Regions from separate parts of the Bradyrhizobium sp. MOS001 genome, predicted to be linked through region 2. Evidence: riboswitches for the same ligand, from Rfam matches in the RefSeq annotation. Region 2 holds a riboswitch; the other holds the start of a gene.
The links. A riboswitch is a leader RNA that binds a small molecule or an ion and turns the genes downstream of it on or off. The one in region 2 is predicted to bind S-adenosylmethionine.

Region 1: another riboswitch for S-adenosylmethionine. It lies ahead of CT676_RS20130 (O-succinylhomoserine sulfhydrylase); the one in region 2 lies ahead of CT676_RS33035 (homoserine O-acetyltransferase).

The regions. Positions count from the first base shown of each region.
Region 1 is NZ_SPVJ01000015.1:42,692-57,141, reverse strand. It holds gene CT676_RS20165 (aspartate aminotransferase family protein) at 1-69, shown strand, start outside; gene argF (ornithine carbamoyltransferase) at 69-992, shown strand; gene CT676_RS20155 (Hsp33 family molecular chaperone) at 1,249-2,256, shown strand; gene apaG (Co2+/Mg2+ efflux protein ApaG) at 2,409-2,801, opposite strand; gene CT676_RS20145 (OpgC domain-containing protein) at 2,982-4,247, shown strand; gene CT676_RS20140 (lipolytic enzyme) at 4,247-5,026, shown strand; gene CT676_RS20135 (SGNH/GDSL hydrolase family protein) at 5,039-6,028, shown strand; gene CT676_RS20130 (O-succinylhomoserine sulfhydrylase) at 6,188-7,384, opposite strand; SAM riboswitch at 7,456-7,535, opposite strand; gene CT676_RS20125 (2'-deoxycytidine 5'-triphosphate deaminase) at 7,646-8,752, shown strand; gene CT676_RS20120 (PAS domain S-box protein) at 8,870-9,283, shown strand; gene CT676_RS20115 (hypothetical protein) at 9,388-10,440, shown strand; gene CT676_RS20110 (MATE family efflux transporter) at 10,603-12,048, shown strand; gene CT676_RS45290 (hypothetical protein) at 12,045-12,548, opposite strand; gene CT676_RS20100 (SRPBCC family protein) at 12,649-13,050, opposite strand; gene CT676_RS20095 (VOC family protein) at 13,294-13,653, opposite strand; gene CT676_RS20090 (AraC family transcriptional regulator) at 13,709-14,450, opposite strand, start outside.
Region 2 is NZ_SPVJ01000040.1:2,340-16,789, reverse strand. It holds gene CT676_RS33065 (lysophospholipid acyltransferase family protein) at 1-272, shown strand, start outside; gene CT676_RS33060 (gamma-glutamylcyclotransferase) at 269-880, opposite strand; gene CT676_RS33055 (DUF2125 domain-containing protein) at 991-2,175, shown strand; gene CT676_RS33050 (prephenate/arogenate dehydrogenase family protein) at 2,287-3,225, opposite strand; gene CT676_RS33045 (histidinol-phosphate transaminase) at 3,222-4,316, opposite strand; gene CT676_RS33040 (chorismate mutase) at 4,353-5,201, opposite strand; SAM riboswitch at 5,406-5,485, shown strand; gene CT676_RS33035 (homoserine O-acetyltransferase) at 5,577-6,779, shown strand; gene metW (methionine biosynthesis protein MetW) at 6,795-7,457, shown strand; gene CT676_RS33025 (alpha/beta hydrolase) at 7,517-8,380, opposite strand; gene CT676_RS33020 (TIGR02594 family protein) at 8,596-9,282, shown strand; gene CT676_RS33015 (MOSC domain-containing protein) at 9,408-10,196, opposite strand; gene clpB (ATP-dependent chaperone ClpB) at 10,438-13,077, shown strand; gene CT676_RS33005 (hypothetical protein) at 13,157-13,423, opposite strand; partial or broken gene CT676_RS33000 (hypothetical protein) at 13,507-13,752, opposite strand; gene CT676_RS32995 (M23 family metallopeptidase) at 13,857-14,450, opposite strand, start outside.

The sequences.
Region 1 (14,450 bases), on a different contig from region 2:
AGCGTCGGGCGGCTCGAGCGCGCCTGCGCCGCGATCTCGTCCAGTCAGACCAAGCGGGCGGCGAGCTGATGAGCAAGTCCCCGAAGCACTTTCTGGATATCAACGAGCTCCCGTTGTCGGAGCTCAAGAGCATGCTCGCGGCCTCCTCCGCCATGAAGGCGAAGCAGAAAGCGCACCAGCCGGTGAAGCCGCTGGAAGGCAAGACGCTGGCGATGATCTTCGAGCGTCCCTCCACGCGCACCCGCGTCTCGTTCGACGTCGCCATGCGCCAGCTCGGCGGCGAGCCCATCATGCTGACCGGCGCCGAGATGCAGCTCGGCCGCGGCGAGACCATCGCCGACACGGCGCGCGTGCTGTCGCGCTATGTCGACGCCATCATGATCCGCATCCTCAATCACGAGGCCCTGCTGGAGCTGGCGGAATATGCGACGGTGCCCGTCATCAACGGCCTGACACGGCGCTCGCACCCTTGCCAGGTGATGGCCGACCTCATGACCTACGAAGAGCATCGCGGCCCGATCGAGGGCAGGACGGTGGCCTGGACCGGCGACGACAACAACGTGCTGGCGTCCTGGGCGCATGCCGCCGAGCGCTTCAAGTTCAAGCTCAATGTCGCGACGCCGCCGGAGCTTGCGCCGAAAAAGGTAATGCGGGACTTCATCAAGGCCACCGGCGCGCCGATCGTGCTCGGCACCGATCCCGAGGCCGCCGTGAAGGGGGCCGACTGCGTCGTCACCGACACCTGGGTGTCGATGGGCGACAAGGAAGGTGAGCACCGTCACAACGTGCTCAAGCCCTATCAGGTCAATTCGAAGCTGATGTCGCTGGCCAAGCCCGATGCGCTGTTCATGCATTGCCTGCCCGCCCATCGCGGCGAGGAGGTCACCGACGAAGTGATCGACGGCCCGCAATCGGTCGTGTTCGACGAGGCCGAAAACCGCCTGCATGCGCAGAAGGGCATTCTGGCCTGGTGCTTTGACGCGGTGAAGTAATCTCACTTGTAGCCCGGATGGAGCGCAGCGAAATCCGGGTTTGTGTCCGCAGTTGGAGTGGTCCCGGATTGGGCTACGCTCCATCCGGGCTACGCGGGCTATCGCGTAATCCTGTGGCTATGGGTCCCGTATCAGCGCTTTGCGCGCGCCGGGACGACATCGAATTTGCAGGATCCTGAGCGATCATAAGTGCATCCGGAACACACCACCCTTGAGCCCTCTTCCATTTTCCTCCATCGACCCCAGATAAAGCGCCATGGTTTCCCAATCCCCTGACATGAATACCGGGCCTGAAGGCCCGGTTCGCGCACCATCAGCGGTTCCCATCGATGACGCCGTGCTGCCTTACGAGGTCGACGCACTCGACGTGCGCGGCCGCCTCGTGCGGCTCGGTCCCGCGCTCGACGAGATCCTGACCAAGCACGATTATCCCGCTGCCGTGGGCAAGCTGCTCGGCGAGGCCATCGTGCTGACGACGCTGCTCGGCTCGGCGCTGAAGTTCGAGGGCCGCTTCATCCTCCAGGCCCAGACCGACGGTCCGGTGTCGTTCCTGGTCGTCGACTACATGGCGCCGGATCGCCTGCGCGCCTATGCGCGCTACGATGCCGAGCGCCTCGGCGAGACAAAAGATTCCGGCACGCTTCTCGGTAACGGTCATCTCGCCATGACCATCGACCAGGGTCCCGACATGAGCCGCTACCAGGGTCTGGTCGCGCTCGACGGCGGCAGCCTGGAAGATGCCGCCCACGAATATTTCCTGCGCTCCGAGCAGATCCCGACGCGCGTGCGTCTCGCGGTCGGCGAGGAGTGGCGCTCGAACGACGGCGGCAAGCATCGCTGGCGCGCCGGCGGCATGCTGATGCAGTTCCTGCCGAAGGCGCCCGAGCGCGCGCGGCAGGCCGATTTGCATCCCGGCGATGCGCCCGAAGGCGCGGAGGTGCATGCTGTCGCCGAAGACGACGCCTGGGTCGAGGCGCGTTCGCTGGTCGAGACCGTCGAGGACGTCGAGCTGATCGACCCCGAACTCTCCGGCGAGCGGCTGCTGTTCCGCCTGTTCCACGAGCGTGGCGTGCGCGTGTTCAATCCGCTGGTGCTGAAGGCGCAATGCTCCTGCTCGCGCGACGCGGTTGGTGCGATGTTGAAGAGCTTCTCGCCCGACGACCGCGCCGCCATGGTCAAGGACGACAAGGTCGTCGTGACCTGCGAGTTCTGCTCGTCGGTGTACCAGTTCACGCCGCACGAGGCCGGCGTGGAAGACGCGTAGGCGTCGCATCCTCCGTCGTTGCGCGCGCAGCGAAGCAATCCAGTCGTAGGGTGGGCAAAGCGCAGCGTGCCCACTATCTTATGCGCCACGTTTGGAATGGTGGGCACGGCGCTTTGCGCCTTTGCCCACCCTACGGCGCCTACGGCACCGGGCTAATTCAACACCCGCTTGTTGTCCGGGCTGTCCAGCGAGAACGTCGGCACGTCGATCTCGAAGCGTTCGCCGCTTTCACTGACCATCTGGTAGCGGCCGGTCATGAAGCCCGAGGCGGTCGCGAGCGGCACGCCGGAGGTGTATTCGAAGCGCTCGCCGGGAGCCAGGGTCGGCTGCTCGCCGACGACGCCCTCGCCCCTGACCTCCTGCTGGCGGCCGGTGGCGTCGGTGATGATCCAGTGCCGCGTCTTCAGCTGCACGGTTTCGTCGCCGGAATTGGTGATGACGATGGTGTAGGACCAGAAATAGCGGGAGCGGTCAGCCGACGACTGCTCCGGAACAAAGTTCGGCTCGACGGTCACTTCGATCTGGCGGGTCACGGCGCGATACATGGCGGCCATCATAACGAAAACCCGGCCGGGAACCAACGCCCGCAGGCGGTTTTGGTGACATCGTGCCGCCAGAATTGCCGAGGAAGTAGACCCAATGTGATCCGGCCGCTTTGCGAGACGACGGCCGGACCTGTACACTCCATGACACGTCGCGATTTGCGGAAGGGTTTCGAACCCCCGATGACCATTGCCGACCAAGTGACGGGATCGACGATCGCGGGAACCGGCAAGCCTGCGGAGGCCAGACCTGCGGAGGCGAAGCCGCGCTCCGCCGCGCCGGCCATCACGCTGCCCGCCATCGGCGAGCGCGAGCTCCGGCTCGACCTGTTCCGCGGGCTCGCGCTGTGGCTGATCTTCGTCGACCATCTGCCGCCGAGCCTTTTGACCTGGTTCACGATCCGCAATTACGGCTTCAGCGACGCCACCGAGATCTTCATCTTCATCTCCGGCTACACCGCGGCGTTCGTCTACGGTCGTGCCATGCTCGAAAGCGGCTTCGTCGTCGCCACCGCGCGCATCCTGCGGCGCGTCTGGCAGATCTATGTCGCCCACGTCTTTCTGTTCACGATCTTCCTCGCCGAAATCTCCTACGTTGCGACCAGGTTCGAGAACCCGCTCTACACCGAAGAGATGGGCATCATGGATTTCCTCAAGCAGCCCGATGTCACGATCGTGCAGGCGCTGCTGCTGCGCTTTCGTCCGGTCAACATGGACGTGCTGCCGCTCTATATCGTGCTGATGCTGGCGCTGCCCTTGATCTTGTGGCTGATGAAATGGCGGCCCGACGTGACGCTCGGCCTCTCGGTCGTGCTCTACGCGGTGACCTGGGAATACGACCTCTATCTGTCGGCCTATCCGAACGGCTTCTGGGCGTTCAATCCCTTCGCCTGGCAATTGCTTTTCGTATTCGGTGCATGGTGTGCGCTCGGAGGTGCGCGACGCATGTCGCGCATCCTGGCGTCCCGCGTCACGATGTGGATATCGATCGCCTATCTCGTCGCGGCGTTCTACGTGACGCTGACCTGGTATGTGCCGCAGCTCTCCCACTTCATGCCGAGGCGGCTCGAGCAGTGGATGTATCCGATCGACAAGGCCGATCTCGACGTGCTGCGCTTCACGCATTTCCTGGCGTTCGCCGCGCTCACCGTTCGCTTCCTGCCCCGGGAATGGCCGGGCCTGAAATCGCCCTGGCTGCGGCCGCTGATCCTCTGCGGCCAGCATTCCCTCGAGATCTTTTGTCTCGGCGTCTTCCTCGCCTTCGCCGGCCATTTCATCCTGGCCGAAGTCTCCGGCGGCGCAGCCATGCATGCGCTGATTAGTCTCTCCGGAATCCTGATCATGTGGGGCGTTGCATGGGTGATTTCGTGGTACAAGCGCGTGGCTGACAAGAGCGGTGCGAAAACCAAAAACGCCGTCGGCAACGCCGATCTGGCGGGAGGGGGCTGATGAAGGCGAAGGTTCTCCTGAGCCTGGTCCTGCTGTGCGGTAACCTCGCCGCGCCCCTGGCGCGCGCGGGCGATGCCGTGCCGGCTGCTCCGGCCGCGCCCCCGGCCTGCGAATTGCCATCCTATCTGCTCACCACTGAAAGCCAGCTTCCGAGGGTCGCCGATGCCATCAAGGCCGGCAAACCGCTCGAAATCCTCGTCATCGGCAGCCGTTCGACCACGATTCCGGCCTCGGAGGACAGCTCCTATCCGGCGCGCATGCAGGCCATCCTGCAGGACAGGCTGCTGCCGTCGGAGACCGTGCACGTCTCCGTAGAAATACAGAGCAAGAAGACGGCCGAGGAGGCGGCCGCCACCTTCGTTAAGCTGATGGAAGCAAAAAGGCCTACTTTGGTCATCTGGCAGACCGGGACTGTGGATGCTATCCGAGCGATTGATCCCGATGATTTTCGCGGGGCGGTAACCGAAGGGGTTTCCGCGCTGCAAAAAGCAGGGGCTGACGTCGTGTTGATGAACTTGCAGTACAGCCCGCGTACCGAAACCATGATCTCGGTGCCGCCCTATCTCGACAATATGCGGGTGGTGGCGCAGGAGCATGACATCCCGCTGTTCGACCGTTTCGCGATCATGCGGCAGTGGAATGATCAGGGTCAGTTCGACCTGTTCAGCCCGTCCCGCGGGCCAGAGCTGGCGAAACAGGTCCATGACTGCCTTGGCCGGGCGTTGGCACAGTTTGTGATCGACGCAGCCCATCTGGGGCCGGCCCAGCAGCAAAATTGAGGTCTAGCGTTAATGAGTTCTCTCCGCCCTTTTTGGTTGACTGCATGGCTGGCTGCGCCCGCGGCGGCTCTGCTGCTCCTGACGCCGGTGTCGCTGGCACCAGTGCAGGCGCAGGCCACGCAGGCAACGCCCGCGCCGCAGCAGGCCGCTAGTCCGGCTTCCGCTTCGCCTTCCCAGACCACCGTCGCCGCGACGTCCCACGAGCAGCGCGGCGTGACCGCCCGCGCCATCGACAAGGTGAAGCAGGTCGCGAAATCCGCCGGGGACATTTTCAGCCGCGTGCCCTGCCTCACGCCGAAGGGTGGCTCGAAGGCGATGGGCTCGCTGCCGCATGTCGCGGGCAAGCTCGTCGCCGGCAAACCCGTCGTGATCGTCGCGTTCGGCTCGTCGTCGACGGCAGGCTATGGCGCGAGCTCGCCCGATTTCAACTATCCGAACCGTCTCGCCGCGCAGCTCCGCCGGCAATATCCGACCGCCGACATCACCGTCATCAACGCCGGCGTCGGCGGCGAGGACGCGCCCGAGATGATGAAGCGCCTCCAGAAGGAGGTGATCGACGTGCATCCGGATCTCGTGATCTGGCAGGTCGGCACCAATGCGGTGCTGCGCAATCTCGATCCCGGTGACACCGCCAAGATGGTCGAGGACGGCATCTCCCGCATCCAGGCCGCTGGCGGCGCCGACATCGTGCTGGTCGATCCGCAATATTCGCCGGCCGTCAACCAGCGCAAGGAGAGCGCCGGCAAGATGGTGCACCTGCTCGGCAAGGTCGCCGAGCTCCGTCACGTCGGCATCTTCCCCCGCTTCGAGGTGATGCGCGACTGGCACGAGAATCAATCGATCCCGGTCGAGAGTTTCGTGATCGCCGACGGCCTGCATATGAACGATTGGGGCTATGCCTGCTTCGCGCAGATCCTCGGCGACGACATCATCCGCTCCGTCGGCCAGATCAAGCTCGGCGTCAACGTGCCCGCCGACGTGCGGACGTATCGGCCGATGTAGCTCGGTGCCGTAGGGTGGGCAAAGGCGCGCTCTTCGCGCGCCGTGCCCACCATCTATCGGCGATATGATCGTGAATGGTGGGCACGCTTCCGCCTTCGCTCTTCGAGCTACGGCGGACAAGTCGCTTTGCCCACCCTACGTTCCGAGCTCGTGAAGCCCTCACGCCTTCTCCAGCGCCGCAGTCAGATCCTCGATCAGATCATCCGCATGCTCGAGCCCCGCCGAGAAGCGGATGAAGCCCTCGCTGATTCCGAGCGCGGCGCGGTCTTCCGGCTTGAGGCGCTGATGCGTCGTGGTCGCCGGATGCGTGACGAGGCTCTTGGCATCGCCGAGATTGTTCGAGATTTTTGCAAGCTTGAGCTCGTTGAGCACGCGGAACGCACCCTGCTTGCCGCCCTTGACCTCGAAGCCGACCAGCGTCGAGCCGCCGCGCATCTGCTTCTTCACGAGAGCTGCCTGCGGATGATCGGCGCGGCCGGGATAGACCAGGCGCGAAATCTTCGGATGGCTCGCCAGCACGTCGGCGATGCGTCCCGCCGTCTCGGTCTGCGCGCGCACGCGTACGCCGAGCGTTTCCAGGCCCTTGAGCAGGACCCACGCGTTGAACGGCGAGATCGACGGGCCGGTCTGGCGCATGAAATTGTGGATGTGCTCGGCGATGAACGCTTCCGACGACAGGATGATGCCGCCGAGACAACGGCCCTGGCCGTCGATGTGCTTGGTCGCGGAATAGACCACGACGTCGGCCCCTAACGCGAGCGGGCTCTGCCAGATCGGCGTCGCGAACACGTTGTCGACGACGAGCCGCGCGCCGCCGCTGTGCGCGATCTCGGCGATCCCTGGAATGTCGAGCACGTCGAGCGTCGGGTTGGTCGGGCTCTCCAGGAAGAACGTCTTGGTGTTCGGCCGCAAGGCGCGCTGCCACTGGTCGAGATCGGCTCCGTCGACCAGCGTCGTCTCGATGCCGTAGCGCGGCAAGAGATCCTGAATGACGTAGAGACAGGAGCCGAACAGGGCGCGCGAGGCCACCACATGATCGCCGGCCTTCAGCGGCGCCAGGATCGCGGTCGTCACCGCGGCCATGCCGGTCGCGGCCGAGCGGGCGGCTTCGGCGCCTTCGAGCTCGATCATGCGGCGCTCGAACATCGAGATGGTCGGGTTGGAATAGCGCGAATAGATGAAGCCGGGGTCCTCGCCCTTGAACCGCGCCTCGCACTCCTCGGCGCTGTTGTAGACGTAGCCCTGGGTCAGGAACAGCGCCTCCGACGTCTCGCCATATTGCGAGCGCAGGGTGCCGGAATGGACCAGGCGGGTTTCGGGACGGTATTGCGTGGTGGACGCCGGGGACTTCGACATAGGACCTCCTCTGCGTGACCATCGAAAATGGTCACAAAAAAACCGGCCTGGATAACTTCCACGGGCCGGGATCACAGAGGTCCCCGGCCTGTTTAGCGACTTATTTAACGTGGCTGCAAGCCGGCCGGCTCAAATCACCACGGGATAAGTGATGCTCATATTCCGCAATGGCCTTTCCGTCAAGGCGTCCATCGGATAGCCGTAAAAGGCTGCTATTTCCCGCATGTCCGGATGCATTTGACCCCTGACGAGGACCCCCGGTTGAGCTTCACGGTTGCCGCCGACGCCAATGGTATCCTGCCCGACCGCATGATCGCGGCGATGGCGAAGGCGGGCCTCATCCTGCCCGCTTATGACTTCGTCGAAAGCCAGATCCAGCCGGCGAGCCTCGACCTTCGCCTCGGCGACATCGCCTATCGCGTTCGCGCCAGCTTCCTGCCGGGTCCCGGCGCGACCGTCGCCGAGCGCATCGACGAGTTAAAGCTGCACGAGTTCAGCCTCGCCGATGGCGCAGTGCTGGAGACCAACTGCGTCTACATCGTGCCGCTCTTGGAAAGCCTGGCGCTGCCGCCGGAGATCGTCGCCGCCGCGAACCCGAAAAGCTCGACCGGCCGGCTCGATGTCTTCACCCGTGTCATCGCCGACGGCACCCGACGCTTCGACATGATCGGCGCCGGCTATCACGGCCCGCTCTACGCCGAGATCAGCCCGAAGACGTTTCCGGTACTGGTCAGCGAGGGCTCGCGCCTGAGCCAGGTACGCTTCCGCACCGGAGATGCCATCCTCAACATCGACGAGCTCGAGGCGCTGCATGCGACCGAGCGTCTCGTCGATCTCGACGATGCCGATCTCACCGGCGGCGTTGCCGTCTCCGTCGACCTCTCCGGCGAGAAGGCCAACGGCTTCGTCGGCTATCGCGCCAAGCGCCACACCGGTGTCGTCGACGTCGACCGCCGCTCCGGCTATGCGGTGGAGGATTTCTGGGAACCGATCTCGGCGCGTCCCGACGGCAGCCTGATCCTCGACCCCGGCGAGTTCTACATCCTCGCCTCCAAGGAAGCCGTGCAGGTGCCGCCCGACTACGCCGCGGAGATGGTGCCGTTCGATCCCCTGGTCGGCGAGTTCCGCGTGCACTATGCCGGCTTCTTCGATCCCGGCTTCGGCTATGCCGGAGCTGGCGGGCAGGGATCGCGCGCCGTGCTCGAAGTGCGCTCGCGCGAGGTGCCGTTCATTCTCGAGCACGGCCAGATCGTCGGCCGTCTCGTCTACGAGAAAATGCTGGCGCGCCCCGACGCGATGTACGGCCAGCGCATCGGCTCGAACTACCAGGCGCAGGGCCTCAAACTATCGAAGCATTTTCGGGTGTAGCTCCACACTCTACTACTGTCATGCCCCGGCTTGACCGGGGCATCCAGTACGCCGCAGCCCCTCGATTGACTACTGCCGGGATGCAAGCTGAAATCCGGCTGCATGCGAGGTGGCGAGATGAGTGTTCAATCCGAACTCGACGCAAGAATCCTCGACGACGTCGCGGACGCGCTGATCTATTCGGATCGCTCTGGCACCATCACGCGCTGGAATCGTGCATCGACCGCCTTGTTCGGCTTCTCCGCCGACGAAGCGCTCGGCCAGAACCTCGATCTGATCATTCCCGAACATCTGCGCGCCGCGCACTGGAAGGGCTTCGAAGCTGCGCTTGCCACCGGGGCGATGAAGCTTGCGGGCAGGCCGACGCTGACCCGCGCGCTGCACCAGAGCGGACGCAAGCTCTACATCGAGATGACCTTCGCGCTGGTGCGCGATGCCGGTGGTGCCGTGGTCGGATCGGTCGCGATGGCGCGCGACGTCACCGAACGCGTCGAGCGCGAGCGTGGGGCCAGGCTTGCGCAAAATTCGTGATGCGGAATTGACGGGCTGGCGTGCAGGGCGCTCTGCCTGAGCGTCAGGTTGCCTCGTACAGGTCGCAGTGACACACTCGATCAAAACAACGATCGGGAGCGAACATGACCGCCGCAACAGACGCAGCACAAGAAGCGCAATGGAAGCGCTGGCGCGCGGTCGCCGACCTCTATCACGCCTATTTCACCGGACTCATCCTCACCGTCGTCACACGGCGCGGCACGGCGGATGCTGCCGAATTCGTCTTCCGCGTGTTTCGCCGCCAGCAGCAGGAGCGCTTCCTGCCGGGGCTCGAAAAGCTCGGTCTCAATCATCTGCCGCCGGCGGTGGCCGCCGCGCAATATCATTATCTCTCCAACTGGATCGGCGGCGTGCATGTCGAGTACATGTATGAGAGCGACCGCAAAGCCTGGATCCGCTATCCGCCGCCGCGCTGGATCTGGAAGGGCACCGCGATCTGCGGCGTGCCGGGTGAGGTCAGCCGCGCGATGCTGCGCGGCTGGCACGCCAACAATGGCGTCGCGCTCGGCGATACCAGGCTCGGCTTCGTCTGCACCAAGCAGAGCGTCGACGGTCAGGATGGGCTCGAAGGCTATTATTATCAGTACGACCACCAGCTCGGGCTGGATCAACGCCTGGTGTTCGCGCGCCATCTGGAAGCGCCGTTGTTCGACGCTAAAGCCGCGCCTGCCTTGCCCGTCGCGAGTTGGCCGAAGCCGCGGCTGGAAAAGGCCTACCGCAACTACGCGATGGAATATGTGCGCACCGCCGCGCCCGTCATGGTGCAATTGTTCGGCCCCGAAGACGCCGGCTATCTCCTGCACCTCACTGGCAAGCTGATCGGGATGCAGTATTTTGACGAGGTCGCCGCGGCGCTGTCTATGAGCCGTGGTGGCGCCAGCGAGTTCGCAGCGTTCCTGAACGCTCTGTTTGCCGCGCAGGATGACGCTGCCGAGACGACGGCATCAGAAGGCACGTTTGAATTTCGTCAGCAGAGCTGGAAGCTGATGGATGACGTCGCCGACTATCATCGCGTCTGCACCAGGGTGCTGGAAGGGTTGTTCGAGGGGCTCGCTGCCGGATGCGGGCGGCACATCGGCGTGCACCTGCGCCCGACAGCGGGCGGTCAGCCGCCGCTGGTGTGGACCATTGAGTAATTCCATCTGTTGAAATGCGCTGCCGCAGGGCACGCCTGCATCCGGCGCAGGAGGAATCGGCAATTGTCGTGCTAAGCCTGTCGCCGCGCCTTCCGCGCGAAGAAATTTATTGGCACACCTACGCATTGCCGCGCCGCGAATGGCCTGCGCCCGGGAGAGGACATGTCCGACATCGCCGAAATCCCGGTCGATGAACAAGAGCGTCCGTTGCCGCCGCCTCCGCGGCCGGTACGAAGCGCGCTGATGGACGGGCCGATTCTGCGCACGCTGCTCGGACTCGCCTGGCCGAACGTGGTCGCGCTGTCGGCCGGCACCTGTGTGGTGATAGCGGAGACCTCCTATATCGGCAGGCTCGGCGTCGAGGCGCTGGCGGCAATGGCGCTGGTGTTTCCGACAGTGATCCTGACCATGACGATGTCCGGCGGGGCAATGGGCGGCGCCGTGGCGTCGGCCATCGCGCGGGCGCTCGGCGCAGGCGACCGCGAGCGCGCCGGCACGCTCGCCGCGCATGCGCTCTTGATCGGCATCACCTTCGGCCTCGTCTTCATGCTGGGCATGCTGATCTTCGGGCCCAAGGTGCTGGAAATGCTTGGTGGCCGCGGGGATGTGCTGACGCATGCGGTCGCCTACACACAGGTGTTTTTTGGCGGGGCCGTGCTGCCGTGGCTGCTCAACACCATGGCCGGCGTGTTGCGCGGCACTGGCAACATGAAGCTGCCCTCGCTGTTGATGCTGAATTCCGCGGTCATGCAGGTCGTGCTTGGCGGCACGCTGGGCCTCGGGCTCGGGCCCGTGCCGCAGTTCGGCATGCGCGGCGTCGCGGCCGGCTCGCTGATCGCCTATTCCATGAACATCTGTGTGATGGGCTGGTACCTGTTCTCCGGCCGCGCCCGAATCGTACCGAAACTGCGCGGGCTGCGCGTTCAATGGGCGATGTTCTTCGATATCCTGAAGGTCGGCGCCATCGCCTGCTTCTCGCCGCTGCAATCGGTGCTGACGATCTCGATCTTCACCCACATGCTGGCAAAGTTCGGCACTGCGATCCTCGCCGGCTACGGCATCGGCGCGCGGCTGGAATTTTTGCTGACCTCGATCGCGTTCTCGTTCGGCATCGCTTCGGTGCCGATGATCGGCATGGCGATCGGCGCGGTGCGCATCGCGCGCGCCCGGCGCATCGCCTGGATCGCCGGTGCGAGCGCGTTCGTCGCCGTCGGCGCGCCGGCGTGCCTCGTCGCGCTGTTCCCAGATCTCTGGGTCAACATCTTCACCGACAGCGCCACCGTGCGCGCGACCAGCCATGAATATCTGTCGACGGTGGCGCCGTTCTACGCCTTCATCGGGCTCGCCTCGACAATGTATTTCTCGTCGCAGGGCGCGGCCAAGGTGATCGGGCCGGTGCTGGCGCAGACCGCGCGCCTGATCTACATCGCGGCGATCGGCTGGTGGCTGTCGACGCATGATGCCACCGCGCAGAGCTTCTTCTGGCTGGCCGCGAGCTCGATGGTCGTGCTCGGCCTGCTCTCGTGCTCCAGCGTGGTGCTGACACGCTGGGGGCCGCGCGAGACGAAACCTGCGATCAGGCCTGCGCTTTCGGGCGTTGCAGACTAGCGGTGTCTGTGGCGGCGATGGCCGCCACCGCCGCCGACATTGGCGAGCCGCATCAGCTGCGGAATCATCGCCATCATGTCGCCGCCGCCGGAACCACCCAGCATACCCATGATGTCGCCGCCACCCATGCCGCCCATTCCGGTCGGCATGTAGCCGCCTGCGCCCATCGGCGTGTAGTCGCCGTAGTTCGGCGCGCCGAAGCCACCGCCGAAATTGCCGCCACTCAGGCTGCCGCCGCCCCCCATCATGCCGCCGAGCCCGCCGCCGCCGTTCTCCATCATGCGGCTCATCATCGGACCCATGGTCTGCATCAGCATGGCGAAGCGGCGCTTGCCCATCTTCGCCTTCATCATCTCCAGCATCGGCGCCATCTGGGTCATCATGTCCTCGCCGCCGGCGCCTCCGCCGCCGAGGAACTGCGCCTTTGCCGGCGCGCTCGAGATCGAAAATAGCAGCAGCACGGCGGCCGCCTGGCAGATCACCTTATCCGCACCTCTCATGGCCTGCTCCTCGCGTGCGTGGCTCCGCCGGGAGAGCGGAGCCAACCGGACGCACGCGGCCATGGTTAGGGTCGGCGAGGGCAGGGCTCTGTGAGAAAGATCACGCAGCCACAGCCGGGAACGCCCGGTGTATCGCGGCGACGGCGTCCTTGGTCTGCCCCTGGACGTAAGCCGCAAGCTCGTTCGGCAGCATGTCGATGATCCAGACAAGGCGGCAGCTCGCCTCGCCCTCGGCGATCACCTGCACCGAGGCGCTGTAATGCCTGAGCCGCTCGTTGTTGATGGCGTAGACCAGCCGCTGTCGCGCATCGTCGCAATCGACCAGCACCTCGCGCGCCACTGATCCATTGGCGAAGGTGACGATGCGTGCATCACCGTCGAGCGTGCAGGCGGTGACGAAGCCCGGCGCCAGCCGCTGAGGCAGCGCGCCGAAATCGCGTACGGCGTCCCAGACGTCGCGGGCCGGGACGGGGAGGGAAATGTCGTTGTGGATGGAGGCCATGGTAGATTCCTATAATTTGGAGAAACAAGCGAGCCATCATCTCAGGCGTCATCGTCCGACTTGCCGCCTTCGCTAAGGCTTCGGCGGCCAAGTGAGTTCTTGGCCCGGCGAAGCCTTGGCGGAGACGGGATCGGGCGATCCAGTATTCCAGAGGCCGCTGTGATTGAATCGAGAAGCCGCGGCGTACTGGATGCCCCGGTCAAGCCGGGGCATGACAGCGTGTGAGGCGATGGCGGCCGACGCTCACACGCAAACCGCCTCGATGTTGTTGCCATCGGGATCGATCAGGAACGCCGCGTAGTAGGTCGGGCTATAGTCCTTGCGCGGGCCGGCGCCGCCATTGTCACGGCCGCCGCTCTTCAAGCCTTCGCTGTGGAATGCCTTGACCGCATCATGGTCCTTGGCGCGAAACGCGATATGCGCGCCGTCGGCCTTGCGTCCCTTGTTCAGGTGCAGCCAGAGCGCCGGCTCGCCCTTCGGCCCGAAGCCCGCATAGCCGTCGCCGCTCGAGCACAGGGCGTAGCCGAGCGGCGCAAGCACCGCGGTGTAGAAGCGCGTGGCGGCGTCGAGGTCGGCAACACGCAGTCCGATGTGGTCGTACATGATCGTCTCCATTGCAAAGCGCGCCGCGACTGGCGCGCGCCGGAGACGACCCTATTCAGTTGAGGGTAGCGCGCTCTTGGAGAATCTTGCGCTCGCCCTTCGACGCCTGCCGAAACTTCGTCGGCGACACGCCGGCGGCGCGATGGAAGGTGCGGACGAAATTGGAGAGATCGCCGAAGCCGACGTCATAGGCGACGTCGGTGACCGCGATGTCATCATCTGTCAGCAGCCGCGCCGCGTGGCGTAGCCGCGAGCGCACCAGATATTGATGCGGGGTGACGCCGAGCACGGCCGAGAACAGCCGCAGGAAATGGAACGGGCTGAGGCCCGCCTGCCGCGCCGCCTGTTCGAGGTCGACCTCGGCATGCGAGTTGGCGTCGATCCACACCGCGGCTTCGACTGCGCGGCGGCGGTCGCGTGCGGTGGGCGTGGCCGGCTTGCGCGCCTTGCCCGAGACGACATCGATGAAGCGGCCGGCGAGAATTTGACCGACCTCGTCGAGACCGAGGTCGCTGTTGCCATCTGCCGCCGTCTGGGCGAGCTCGCCCAGCACCATCAGCTCCGGCAGCGGCGGTGTCGCGCCGACCTGCCAGATCTCGCGTCGTCCCCCGAGGGCATCGACCAGGTCTTCGCTGAAGAAGAAGCCCAGGCAGACGTCGCCGCTGACATGCTCATGCGTGCAGGTGTATTCCTCGCGGGGAGCGCCGACCAGCATCGAGCCCGCCACCAGCTCGAAGAAGCCGGCGCGGCACTGGCAGCCGAAGCTGCCGGAGCGAACATACGCAATGGAATGGCCG
Region 2 (14,450 bases):
TTGCGCAGATCTATTCGTCCTGCGGCGTGCGGTGCCTGCCGATCGCGCTCAATTCCGGCCTGTTCTGGCCGCGCCGCACCTTCATGCGCTATCCCGGCACGCTGGTGGTCGAGTTCCTCGATCCGCTGCCATCAGGCCTTCCGAAAGACGAGTTTCTCTCGCGCGTGCAAACCGCCATCGAAGACGCGACCGGCCGCCTCGTCGAAGCGGGCCGGAAAGAGCAGGAGCAGTTGATCGGCTCGTCGCCGAGCTACGCGCCGTCGCAGAGCTAGCGGTTCTCTCGATCTTCTGCGGGAGCCGGCGCGTGCAGCGAATGCGCATCACCGTGCAGCATGGTCGCGAGCTGATGCAATTGCGTGTCGCGAAAACCTTCGGCCTCGATCGCCTTCACCGTTGCCGTCACGTAGTCGCGGTTGGCGCCGGACTGGCCATGACCCTGGACGACATGGCGATGCTGGTCGGCGAGCGACAGCCGGCCGGCATACTGGACGTGGCCGCGATCGACGACATAGGCGAGCGCGGAGACGCGCTGTCGCGCATCGTTCTCAAGCCACACCGAGCGCATCACCTCGCGATAGACGGAGGTGACCTGCTCGCGCGCCCGCAGATAGGCGACGACGTCGGCGCGGTCCTTCTCGGCGACGCGAAAAGCAATGCCGCGGCAGGCGCCGCCGCGGTCGAGCCCGAGCACCAGGCCCGGCTGCTCCGGCGTGCCGCGATGCACGAAGGAATAGACGCACAGCGCGCGGTGCTCGCCGACCAGCCGCGCCGGGACGCGTTCCCTGAATTCGAAGCCCGGCCGCCACATGAGCGAGCCATAGCCGAACACCCAGAGGTCGCCCTTGGCTGTGGTGACGGAGGGGAGGGTGATTTCCGACATTTCGGGCACGGCTACCAGAACGACGCCCCCAAGCGAAGCGAATTCTCGGCCTTTCGGCGCGGCCGAACCCCGCTTACATTTGACAAAATCTGGGGTCAAAGGGTCGCCGCATGTCAGATATGACCGTTGCCACAGGCCGCCGCCCCCGTTGGGGCCTTTTCATCGCCCCCATTATCCTCCTGATCCTCGCCGTCGCGTGGAGCTGTTTCTGGTTCTATGCGGCCTCGCAGGCCGAAATCGCCGCAGACGCCTGGCGGGCGCAGGAGGCCAAGTCCGGCCGCATCTATGATTGCGCCAAGCGCTCGATCGCCGGCTTCCCGTTCCGCTTCGAGGTCCAGTGCTCCGGCGCCAGCGTCGCCCTGGTGTCGCAGAACGCCAGCAAGACGCCGTTCACGGCGAAGCTCGACAACATCCTGGTCGTCGCCCAGGTCTACGATCCCAAGCGCGTCATCGCCGAATTCTCCGCGCCGGCGACGCTCACCGACGGCGTCACGCAAAACACCTTCGTGGTGAATTGGAGCAAGGGCCGCAGCAGCGTGTTCGGCCTGCCGGCGGTGCCGGATCGCGCCTCCATCGTGTTCGACGATCCCGTCATCAATCGTCTCGACGGCAGCGTGCAGGTGCCGCTCGCGCGCGCCAAGCAGGTCGAGCTGCACGGTCGCCTCGCAGACGGGTCGCGGTCGGATCATCCTGTGATCGAGACCGTGCTGCACGTCGCGCAGGGCAGCATCCAGGGCGTTCATCCCTTGCTCGCCGAGCCGTTCGAGGCGGATACGCGTGCGAAGATCACGGGCCTCTCCGACCTCACCCCAAAGCCGTGGCCGCAACGCTTCCGCGAGATCCAGGCCGCCGGCGGTCACATCGAGATCGTGCAGTCGCGCGTCCAGCAGGGCGAGATGATCGCGGTTGCGGCCGGCACGCTCGGCCTCTCGGCCAATGGCCGACTCGACGGCGAATTGCAGATGACCGTGACCGGCCTCGAGCGCGTGATCCCGGCGCTCGGCATCGAGAAGATGCTGGAGGAGGGGGTGCCGCAGGCAACCCTCGACCGCGTTGCGCCGGGCGTGAAGTCGCAGGACCTCAACAATCTGTTCGGCGCCCTCGACCGCGCCGTTCCCGGCCTCGGCAAGGTCATCAAGCAGAACGCCAATGCCGGCGTTGCGGCCGGCATCAATTCGATCGGCACCGAGAGCACGCTTGAAGGCAAGAAGGCGAGGAGCTTCCCGCTGAAGTTCGTCGACGGTGCCGTGCTGCTCGGCCCGGTCAAGGTCGGGCAGATCCCGCCGCTGTATTGATCCCCGTCATTGCGAGCGAAGCGAAGCAATCCAGACTTTCTCTTCCTCTTCGGAAACAGTCTGGATTGCTTCGTCGCTACGCTCCTCGCAATGACGAAGGCGAGAGGGGTGCTACGGCTTCTTGCCGAGCTGCGCATGCGGCCGGCCGAAATCCGGCGCTGCCGAATCCTGGCCGATCTCGACGATGCCGCGGCGGATGGCGCGCGTGCGCGTGAAGTGGTCGAACAGCGCCTCGCCGTCGCCGCGCCGGATCGCGCGGGTGAGCTTGGCGAGATCCTCGGTGAAGGTGCCGAGCATCTCCAGCACGGCTTCCTTGTTGGCGAGGAAGACGTCGCGCCACATCGTCGGGTCGGACGCTGCGATGCGGGTGAAGTCGCGGAAGCCGCCGGCCGAGAACTTGATGACCTCGGACTCCGTCACCTGCGCCAGCTCGTCGGCGGTGCCGACGATGGTGTAGGCGATCAGATGCGGCAGGTGGCTGGTGATCGCGAGCACGAGATCATGATGATCCGGCGTCATGATCTCGACCTTGGCGCCCATCGCCGCCCAGAACGCGCGCAGACGATCGGTGGCCGCCGCATCGACGCCTTCCGGCGGCGTCAGGATGCACCAGCGGTTGATGAAGAGCTCGGCGAAACCGGAATCGGGACCCGAATGCTCGGTGCCGGCGACGGGATGCGCGGGCACGAAATGAATGGTCTTCGGCAGATGCGGCGCCATGTCCCTGACGATCGCGCCCTTGACCGAGCCGACGTCGGAGACGATCGCGCCCGGCTTGAGATGCGCAGCGATCTCCTGCGCCACCGGCCCGCAGGCGCCGACGGGAATGCAGAGGATGACGAGATCGGCATCCTTCACCGCTTCCGCATTGGTCGCCACGACCTGGTCGACGATGCCGAGCTCCAGCACCCGCGCGCGCGTCTTCTCCGAGCGCGCGGTGGTGACGATCTCGGAGGCCAAGCCCTGGAGCTTCGCAGCGCGCGCGATCGAGCCGCCGATCAGGCCGAAGCCGATCAGCGCAACGCGCTGGAAGTGCGGTGTGGTGCTCATTTGCCGGCCATGAAGTCGCGCAGGCCCTCGACGACGAGGCGGTTGGCCTCCTCGGTGCCGATGGTCATGCGCAGCGAATGCGGCAGGCGGTAGTTCTTCAGCGCGCGCAACACCAGCCCGCGCTTGGTAAGATACGCGTCGGCCTCGTCCGCGGTCTTGCCATTTTCCGGGAAGTGGATCAGCACGAAATTGGCGACGCCGGGCGTCACCTTCAGTCCGAGCTTGCCGATCTCCTCGGAGAGCCAGTTGCGCCAGGTCTCGGTGAACTGCTTCGACATCGCCTGGTGCGCAGTGTCCTCGATCGCTGCGACCGCGGCATACATCGCCGGTGTCGACACGTTGAAGGGACCGCGGATGCGGTTGACCGCGTCGATGATGTGCTCCGGACCGAACATCCAGCCGACGCGCAGCGCGGCGAGGCCGTGGATCTTGGAGAAGGTGTGCGTCACCACGGTGTTCTCGGTGGTGGCGACGAGCTCGATCCCCATCTCGTAGTCGTTGCGCGAGACGTAATCGGAATAGGCGGCATCGAGCACCAGCAGCACGTGCGACGGCAGGCCGGCGCGCAGCCGCTTGACCTCGTCGAACGGCACATAGGTGCCGGTCGGATTGTTGGGATTGGCGAGCCAGACCAGCTTTGTCTTCGGCGTCACCGCCTTGAGGATGGCGTCGACATTGCAGGTGAGGTTGGTCTCCTGCGCGACCACGTTCTTGGCGCCGACCGCCATGGTCGCGATCGGGTAGACCAGGAAGCCGTGCGTGGTCGAGATCGCCTCGTCGCCGTGGCTGAGATAGGTGTGGGCGAGCAGATTGAGGATCTCGTCCGAGCCGGCGCCGCAGATGATGCGGTTGGGGTCGAGCCCGAAAGAGCGCCCGATCGCTTCGCGCAGCACGCGCGAGGTTCCTTCCGGATAGTCTTCCAGATGCGCCGCCACGTTCCTGAACGCCTCGATCGCCTTGGGCGAGGGCCCGAACGGCGTCTCGTTGGCCGAGAGCTTGAACACCTTGCGGCCCGGCTCAGCCACCGGGCTCTTGCCGGGCGTGTAGGGCGCAATATCGAGAATGCCGGGATTCGGCACGGGGCGGGACATCTTCAACTCCGGAAGTAGCTTTAGGCGGTTCGCGATCTACGATTTCGACCCGGTCGAGGGCACCGTATAGCGCGTTGCGTGGCTGCCGACGAGGGCCGTGGAGCGCACCGAGGCCCCCGCTTCGATCAGGGCAGCCTTGATCTTGTCGATGCTGGTCGCGCTCGTGACCGAGACCAGCAGCGCTGCGCCGTCGAAGGCGGTATCGGGCACTGCCACGATCTCGGCGAGCGGCGACAGCGCCCGCGCGACCTCGGCGTTCCACCCGGACACGCGCACGCTGAAGGTCTCGACCTCCGTCACCACGGCGCTGTCGGCGACGCGGGAGATCGCGAACACCGGCAGCGCGGCCGGATGGTCGGCGCGCTCGACGAAGGGCATCCGCGCGATGATCTTCGGTGCGCCGTCCGCTTCCAGCTCCAGCCACCATGGCGTGCGGCTCGAGGTCGCCGAGACCAGCGCCAGATCGCCCTTGGACTTCGCCACCGCTTCGACCGCGGCCTGCGCGCTGAAATGCGCGACGTAAGGCACCGTGAAGCCGAAATGGAAGCGCACGGAATCGCGCATCGCCGGCTCGCTCACCGAGATGTCGGCATGCACGGAGAACGGCGCTTGGACGTAAGTGAACGTCGAGATGATGACGCGCCAGATGCTCTCGACCGTGTCGAGCGGCAGGATGCCGCGATGACGCTGGACGATGTCACGCATCATGGCGGCCTCGCGCGCCGGGCGGAACGCCGAGCCGACCTCCTGGGTCTGCTTTACCTGGATCAGGCGGTCGATGATGTCGCCGCGCTGCATCAGGAGACGATGCATGCCCTCGTCGATCGCGTCGATCTCCTTGCGCAATTCCTGGAGCGATGGTGGCGCGGGCGGACGGTGGGACATATCTGACTGGACTGTTGAGAGGCGTTCCAATGCGGATCGGCCAGGCAAGCTGGTAGGTTCGGATCCGCTGCGATCGATATCCTGATTAGGCAGTCGGGGCGGCGAAAGCAAAGAGAAATGACGTCCTTTTGGGCTGATGTGACAGAGACGAATTTGGCTAATCCGGACCGCGACTTGACGAAAACCGCCCAAGACAGTAGGTTTTGCCTGTTCCGTGGTCATTTGAGCCGGCCGGCTTGCAGCCACGTTAAAAAACTCGCTAAACAGGCCGGGGACCCTTTCGATCCCGGCCGAACCTATCGTTCAGGCCGGGTTTTTCATGGCCTGATGTCACTGCGATCGAACGTCTGATCGCAAACGAGGGCGATGTCAGAGATGGGTGGCGTCAAGTCTGTGCCGAGTCCCGCGATCAGTGCCGACGACCGGTCGCATGAGGCGGATCATCCGAATTCGCAGGTCGCGCAGTTCGGCGCCGAGCAGCCGCTGCGGCTCGATTGCGGCATCGATCTCACCCCGTTCCAGATCGCCTACCAGACCTATGGCGAGCTCAACGCTGATCGCTCCAACGCGGTGCTGATCTGCCATGCGCTGACCGGCGATCAGCATGTCGCCAACGTGCATCCCGTCACCGGCAAGTCGGGTTGGTGGGAGACGCTGGTCGGTCCCGGCCGACCTCTTGATCCTCAGCACTACTTCATCATTTGCGCCAACGTGATCGGCGGCTGCATGGGCTCGACCGGGCCGGCCTCGATCAATCCCGCGACCGGCAAGGTGTGGGGCCTGGATTTCCCCGTCATCACCATTCCCGACATGGTGCGCGCGCAGGCGATGCTGATCGACCGGCTCGGCATCGACACGTTGTTCGCGGTGGTCGGCGGCTCGATGGGCGGCATGCAGGTGCTGCAATGGACCGCGGCCTATCCCAAGCGCGTGTACTCCGCGCTGGCGATTGCCTGTTCGACACGGCACTCGGCGCAGAACATCGCCTTCCACGAGCTCGGCCGCCAGGCCGTGATGGCCGATCCCGACTGGCACAACGGCCGCTACACGGATCAGGGCATCCATCCGCATCGCGGACTTGCGGTGGCACGGATGGCCGCGCACATCACTTATCTCTCCGACGCCGCGCTGCATCGCAAGTTCGGCCGCCGCATGCAGGACCGCGAGCTGCCGACGTTCTCGTTCGACGCCGACTTCCAGGTCGAGAGCTATCTGCGCTACCAGGGCTCGTCCTTCGTCGAGCGGTTCGACGCCAACTCCTATCTCTATCTGACCCGTGCGATGGACTATTTCGACATCGCCGGCGACCATGGCGGCGTGCTGGCGAAGGCGTTCGCGGGCATCGAGACGCGCTTCTGCGTGGTCTCCTTCACCAGCGACTGGCTGTTCCCGACCGCGGAATCGCGCGCACTGGTGCATGCGCTGAACGCGTCGAGCGCGCGGGTGTCGTTCGCCGAGATCGAGACCGATCGCGGCCATGACGCCTTCCTGCTCGACGTGCCAGAATTCTTCGATATCGCCCGTGCTTTCCTGCAATCGGCAGGGAAGGCGCGCGGGCTCACCGGCAGGATTGACTGACAAGGACGGCTAGCGATGTCTGTGCAGGAAGTGCTGCCGCTGGGCGGCGTTGCGACGGAGCAGTCAGGCCAGTTTCGCGCCGATCATCTGCTGGTCGCCGAGATGGTCAAGCCCGGCTCGAAAGTGCTCGACGTCGGCTGCGGCGAGGGCGATTTGCTCCAGCTTCTGGAGACCCGCGGCATCGACGGGCGCGGCATCGAGCTGTCGCGCGAGGGCGTCAATCGCTGCGTCGCCAAGGGCCTCGCGGTGGTGCAGGGCGATGCCGACACCGATCTCGTCAATTATCCCGACGACGCCTTCGATTACGTCATCCTGTCGCAGACGCTGCAGGCGACGCGGCAGCCGCGGGTCGTGCTGGAGAATCTGCTGCGCATCGGCCGCCGCGCCATCGTGTCGTTCCCGAATTTCGGCTTCTGGAAGATGCGGCTCCAGCTCCTGGTCGGCGGCCACATGCCGCGCACCGAGAATCTGCCGGCGACCTGGTACGACACCGCCAACATCCATTTCTGCACCATCAAGGATTTCGTCGAGCTCTGCGACGCGATCGACGTCAAGATGGAGCGCGCCGAGGCGCTGGATCTCTACGGCCGTCCATTGCGGCTGCGGTTGCCGTGGTGGGTGTGGAACATGTTCGGCGAGCAGGGTGTGTTCTTGCTCACGCGCGGGCAGGGGAAGTAGCTGCCGTCATTCCGGGCCTGCGCCTGTCGGCGCATCCCGGAATGACAGCGGCTGGCAGTCTAATGCGCCGCCAGCGACCGCGGATCGCGCACCGGCCAGCGCCCGGCTTCCACCAGCGTCACGAACCGCTCCACGCTCTCGTTGAACAGCGCGGGCTCTTCGAGATTGAGCACGTGGCCGGATTTCGGAAACATCGCGAGGCCCGCCGCGGGCAGGTGCTTCTTCAGGAACAGGCTTGCTCCGACGCAGGGATCGTCTTCGTCGCCGCAGATGATCAGCGCCGGTGTCGCTACGCCTCTGATCGCGTCGGTCATCGCAAAGATCGATGGCCTGCCGCCCTGGAAGCCGCGCATCGTGTTCGCGGAGCCCTTGGCATCGTGGCGCGCCAGTGCGGCGTAGAAATCGGCATGGCCGCGCGGATCCTTGACCAGGAAGGGAATCCGGCTCGGCGCCTCGCGCGTGACCTTTGCGACCTCGGCGGAGCCGAGCGTCTCGAACTGCTCGGCGTTGGCGCGGCACTGCTTGCGCCAGTTGTCGAGATTCTCGATCTCCGATCCTGAGCCCACGCCGGCCAGCGTCATCGACAGCGCGCGCTGCGGCGCGTTCAACCCGATCTGGAGTGACGAATAGGCGCCCATCGACAGGCCGACGAGATGCGCGCGCTCGATCTTGAGATGATCGAGTACCGCGAGCGCGTCGGTGTAGAAATGCTTGTAGGTGTAGACCTCGCCATCAGGCACGTCCGACGGCGTGTAGCCGCGCGCGGAATAGGTGATGCAGCGATGGCTGCGCGAGAAGTAGCGCATCTGCGGCTCCCAATTGGTGTAGTCGGCCGCGAACTCATGCAGAAAAATAATCGGCGTTCCCTGACCCGCTTCTTCGAAATAGATGCGGACGTCGTCTCTGGTCGTGGCGTGGGGCATTAACTGTTTCCCTCTCTTCAAGCCGCCTTTGGAGAATTGCAGTTAACGTTGTTGTCCGCAATGCGGCAGCCTCAAGCCAGCACCGGCACAAAATCATCGCAGCTATTCGCGGGCGTGGCGTCTTTTTCTCGCCACATCCGGCGGCTTAACGGCCAGACGGATGCCGGCCATCGCACGGGCCGATTGGGGAAGTGGGGTGTCAAGAAGGATGAAGTATGTTGGAGTTGTTTGCGTCTCGCCTGTCGCGTTGTGTTGTCGCGCTGGCGATTTTCTTCGCGGCGGTTGCCGCGTTCGTTTCTCCGGCCTCAGCGCGGCCGCATCATCGTCATAGCGCAGAGCGGCACGCTTACGTGCATCACGCCAGACATCATCATTACCGTCATTATCGCCACCATGCCCGCAGCTCGCGCTTCGAGCGCGGCGCGGCGCAGTTGCAGGCGAGCGGCTTCGCCGACACCCAGGCGAGCTACAATCCGAACGCCAATGTCGGCGGCATGGCCAACAACGGAATGACCAATCCTGGAATGGCCAATAGCGGTGGCGGCTTCGGCGGCGGATCCGGCCTCGTGTCCGAGGCGCGTCGCTATATCGGCGGCAATCCGACCGGGCGCGGCAGCCTGTGGTGCGCGCGCTTCATGAACATGGTGCTGCAGCACACCGGCCATCAGGGCACCGGCTCCGACATGGCGAGCTCGTTCGCGCGCTACGGCACGCGTGTCTCCGGTCCGCAGGTCGGCGCCATCGCGGTCATGTCGCGCGGTCGCCGGGGCGGCCATGTCGGCATCATCACCGGCGTGGACGCGCAGGGCAATCCGATCATGATTTCCGGCAACAACGGCAATCGTGTTCGCGAGGCGCCGGTCTCGCGCGGCCGGATCTATGCGTATGTGATGCCGAACTGACGACGGAGCCGTAGGGTGGGCAAAGGCGCGCAAGCGTCGTGCCCACCGGCGGTGCAACGGAGTTAGATGGACCGGAGTGGTGGGCACGCTTTCGCTTTGCCCACACTACGGCAGCGGCGGACGGCTCACACCAGCTTCGGCGCTTCCACCGCGATCGCGTCACCGACGCCGATCTCGCCATCGGCGATGACCTCGGCATAGATGCCGCAATCCATGTGGCCGAGATTGCGCGACAGCGTCGGCGGTATCTCGAGATCGCGCTGCGCGGTCTTGGGATCGACGTTGACCGCCGGGCAGCGGACGATGCGCTTGACCACCTTGAGCCGGGCCTCGCCGATCGCCAGCGTCTCGCCGACGAGCTCGAGCTCGGACCAGGCCGGCCAGCCCTTCACGTAGAGATTGGCGCGGAAGCGCAGCGGATTGACTGCGGCGCCGCCGAGCATGGTCTCGATCGCCCGGACACTGCCGAGGTTGATGATCGACACGACCTTGCGGGCGACGTCGGAAAAGCTGTGGTCGCGGCCGGACAGAACTTTTGGCGGGCCCTTCAGCTCCGGCTGAAAATTCTCCGTGAAATAATCCTCGATGGCGGCGCGCCCGGCAGTGGTCTCGAGGTTCCCGCTGGCGACGATCTGGCCGTCCTTGCGGATGGTCAGGCGGTTGGTCGCGTCCTCGAACCGGCTGTCGAGGGACGCCAGCCGCTCATTGCGTGCCAACATCAGGAACTGGATTTTCGGCTTCCAGGCCGGCGCCTCCGGATCGAAGCCGCTCGGTCCGTTCTCGATGGCGTAGCGGCGGTCGGCGGGCAGGGTCTGGCCGGTCCGCAGGGGGACCCGGGGCAGGGATTCCGGCGTCAGGCCTTTGATCGGGTAACGGTAAAGGCCGGTGATTTCGGCGGTCTGGCTGGCTGTCATGTCGCTACTTAAGGGATTCGACCTGCTGGCGCCAAGCAGGCGGACCCGTGCACGAAATTGTGAACGCGCCTCTTCCGATCCGAGGCCAAGCTTCCCACATCTGGGTCAGGCCGGCGCCAGCGCCGGCTGATAACGACCGCTGCCGGTTGAGGAACGTCAACGCGTCCAGCGGAAACCCAATGAAGATGCCGTTTGGAGTGCCTTAGAGGGCTCCAGGGGCAGGCCGAGGGAAAGAAAAGACATGAACATCGACAAGTACACCGAACGCTCCAGGGGCTTCGTTCAGTCCGCGCAATCGCTTGCGGTACGCGAGGGGCATCAGCAGTTTTCGACCCTGCACGTCCTGAAGGTTCTGCTGGACGACAATGAGGGCCTCGCTGCCGGGCTGATCGACCGCGCCGGCGGCAATTCCCGCGCCATCCTGAAGGCGACCGAGGACGCCCTCAACAAGGTGCCGAAGGTCTCCGGCGGCGGCGCCGGCCAGATCTATCTGGCGCCCGAGCTCGCCCGCACTTTCGACGCCGCCGAAAAGGCCGGCGAGAAGGCCGGCGACAGCTTTGTCACCGTCGAGCGGCTGCTGCTCGGCCTTGCGCTGGAAAAGACCAGCGAGGCCGGCACGATCCTGGCCAAGGGCGGCGTCACCCCGCAAAATCTCAATGCTGCGATCGAGGCGCTGCGCAAGGGCCGCACGGCGGACTCCGCGACCGCCGAGAACGCCTATGACGCGCTGAAGAAATATGCCCGCGACCTGACCCAGGCTGCGCGCGACGGCAAGCTCGACCCGGTCATCGGCCGCGACGAGGAGATCCGCCGCACCATCCAGGTGCTGTCGCGCCGGACCAAGAACAATCCCGTGCTGATCGGTGAGCCCGGCGTCGGCAAGACCGCCATCGCCGAGGGCCTCGCGCTGCGCATCGTCAACGGCGACGTGCCCGAGACCCTCCAGGACAAGAAGCTGCTCTCGCTCGATCTCGGCGCGCTGATTGCGGGTGCGAAGTACCGCGGCGAGTTCGAGGAGCGGCTGAAGGCCGTGCTCCAGGAAGTCACCGCGAGCGAGGGCAATTTCATCCTGTTCATCGACGAGATGCATACGCTGATCGGCGCCGGCAAGGGTGACGGCGCGATGGACGCATCCAACCTGCTCAAGCCCGCGCTCGCGCGCGGCGAGCTGCACTGCATCGGCGCCACCACGCTCGACGAGTACCGCAAGCACGTCGAAAAGGATGCGGCGCTGGCGCGGCGCTTCCAGCCGATCTTCGTCAGCGAGCCCTCCGTCGAGGACACCATCTCGATCCTCCGCGGGTTGAAAGATAAGTACGAGCAGCACCATGGCGTGCGGATCACCGATTCCGCGCTCGTGGCGGCGACGACGCTGTCCAACCGCTACATCACCGACCGCTTCCTGCCGGACAAGGCGATCGACCTCATGGACGAGGCGGCCGCGCGGCTGAAGATGCAGGTCGATTCCAAGCCGGAAGAGCTGGATTCGCTCGACCGCGAGATCATCCGGCTCAAGATCGAGCAGGAAGCTCTCAAGAAGGAGAGCGATCTCGGCTCCAAGACCCGTCTCGAGGGGCTTCAGAAGGAGCTCATCGAACTCGAAGAGAAATCCGCGGCCCTGACGTCGCGCTGGAGCGCGGAGAAGAACAAGCTCTCCAACGCCCAGAAGCTGAAGTCAGAGCTGGACGCGCTGCGTGTCGATCTCGCCGACGCACAGCGACGCGGCGAATTCCAGAAGGCCGGCGAGCTGGCCTATGGCCGGATCCCGCAGCTCGAGAAGCAGCTCGCGGACATCGAGGCGCGTGAGGGCTCCGGCGATATGATGGAGGAGGCGGTCACCGCCAACCACATCGCGCAGGTGGTGTCGCGCTGGACCGGCGTGCCCGTCGACAAGATGCTGGAGGGCGAGAAGGAGAAGCTCCTGAAGATGGAGGAGCAGCTCGGCAAGCGCGTCGTCGGCCAGGCCGAGGCCGTGCGTGCGGTCGCGACCGCCGTGCGCCGCTCGCGTGCGGGCCTGCAGGACCCGAACCGGCCGACCGGCTCGTTCATGTTCCTGGGGCCGACCGGCGTCGGCAAGACCGAGCTGACCAAGGCGCTGGCGGAGTACCTGTTCAACGACGAGACCGCGATGGTCCGCCTCGACATGTCCGAGTACATGGAGAAGCACTCGGTCTCGCGGCTGATCGGTGCGCCTCCCGGCTATGTCGGCTATGACGAGGGCGGCGCGCTCACCGAAGCGGTGCGGCGCCGGCCCTATCAGGTGGTGCTGTTCGACGAGATCGAGAAGGCGCATCCTGACGTCTTCAACGTCCTGTTGCAGGTGCTCGACGACGGCCGCCTGACCGATGGCCAGGGTCGCACCGTCGATTTCCGCAACACGCTGATCATCATGACCTCGAACCTCGGTTCGGAGTATTTGGTGAATCAACCGGAGGGCGAAGACACCTCAGCGGTGCGTGAACAGGTGATGGGAATGGTGCGTGGGCATTTCCGGCCCGAGTTCCTGAACCGTGTCGACGAGATCATCCTGTTCCACCGCCTGCAGAGGAGCGAGATGGGCCGGATCGTCGAGATCCAGTTCGCCCGGCTGCAAAAGCTCCTGACCGATCGCAAGATCGTGCTGACGCTCGATGCCGCCGGCCGCGACTGGCTCGCTGCCAAAGGCTGGGATCCCGCCTACGGCGCAAGGCCGCTGAAGCGGGTGGTCCAGCGCTACGTGCAGGATCCGCTCGCCGAAATGATTCTGGCTGGCGATATCAGGGACGGCGACACGGTCGCGATCTCCGCCGCAGGCAACGTGCTGACCTTCAACGGCAACGCGCCGCAGACCGCGGAGATCGCCCAGTTCGAGGCGCCGGTGTCGAAGCGGAAATTGAACTGATCGTCGCGCTCACTGCAAAACGAAAAATCGCCCCGGAGAGGCCAACTCTCCGGGGCGAATTGCTTTGACGAGGTTCGCTCTAGTTGACCGCGGATGTTGAGCCGGGTTCGGCTGGACCTTGCTCGTCGCTGTCCTCATCGAGCTCCGACAGGATGTCGACAAGCTCGCGCACGCGTCCGTGCGCCAGCGGGCGCAAATCATTGATCATCGGCTCGTCATTGGCGAGCCAGGCCTGGGCTTCGGCGAGTTCCTCGACCGTCGCGCCGGTTCCGATGATCTGGGCGATGGTGACTTCGTCGGCTCGATCCACGGTCTTGACGACATCGTCGCGTGAGAGGCGCCGCATGGGGATCCTCCTGTTGGTCGGCTTCCGTCAGCATTTAACCGGGAAACGCGTGTGCCGGTTCCACCGGGCTGGTTTCCTCCGCGCTACTTCCTGGTGACCTTGTAGATCGCGTTCTCGATATCGGAGGAGAAGTAGATGACGCCGGAGGCGCCGATGGCGACGCCAGTCGGGATGTTGCTGGGCAGGCCCCCGGGTGCGCCCATCAGCCCGATCGGAAGATTGGCAGCGATCTCGGTGACCTTGCCGCTGTCCGGCGCGATCTCGATTAGTCGCCTGGCGCCCACTTCCGCCACGATCAGCCTGCCGTCGCTCCCGCGCGCGATGCCTTGATGCCGCTTTGGCAAACGAAACTTGACGTTGTAACGCCGTGAAACGACGTCGCATCCAGATCATGTTTTCCAGAGATGTCCGGTCGATTTCGGCCGGTTAGGGATCAGCGGTTGGTGACCTGCAACGGGCCGCCGGTTGCGTCCGAAATGCGGGCGATGGCGCCGTTGCGGCCGCTCATCATGGCGTCGAGCCGGTCGCGTTCCTTCTCGAAGCCCGCGAGCACCGTGCCTTCCAGCGAACGGCCGCGCGGCAGTTTCACGCGCAGCGGATCGACGAAGCGGCCGTTGACCAGGATTTCGTAGTGGACGTGAGGGCCGGTCGACTGGCCGGTCGAACCGACGAAGCCGATCACCTGACCCTGCCGCACCTTCTTGCCGATCTCCATGCCCTTGGCGAAGGCCGACATGTGGCCGTAGGCGGTCTCGTAGCCGTTGGAGTGCTTGATGCGGATATATTTGCCGTAGCCGCCTTCGGGGCCGACCTTCTCGAGCACGCCGTTGCCGGAAGCGAAGATCGGCGTGCCGTAGGAGGTGGCCCAGTCAACGCCGGTGTGCATCTTCACATAGCCCAGGATCGGATGGCGGCGGCCGCCGAAGCCGGAGCGCATGATCGCGTTGTTGACGGGCTTCCTGACCAGGAATTTTTTCGCGCTCTTGCCGGTCTCGTCATAGTAGTCGACGACGCCGTCGTCGGGGCT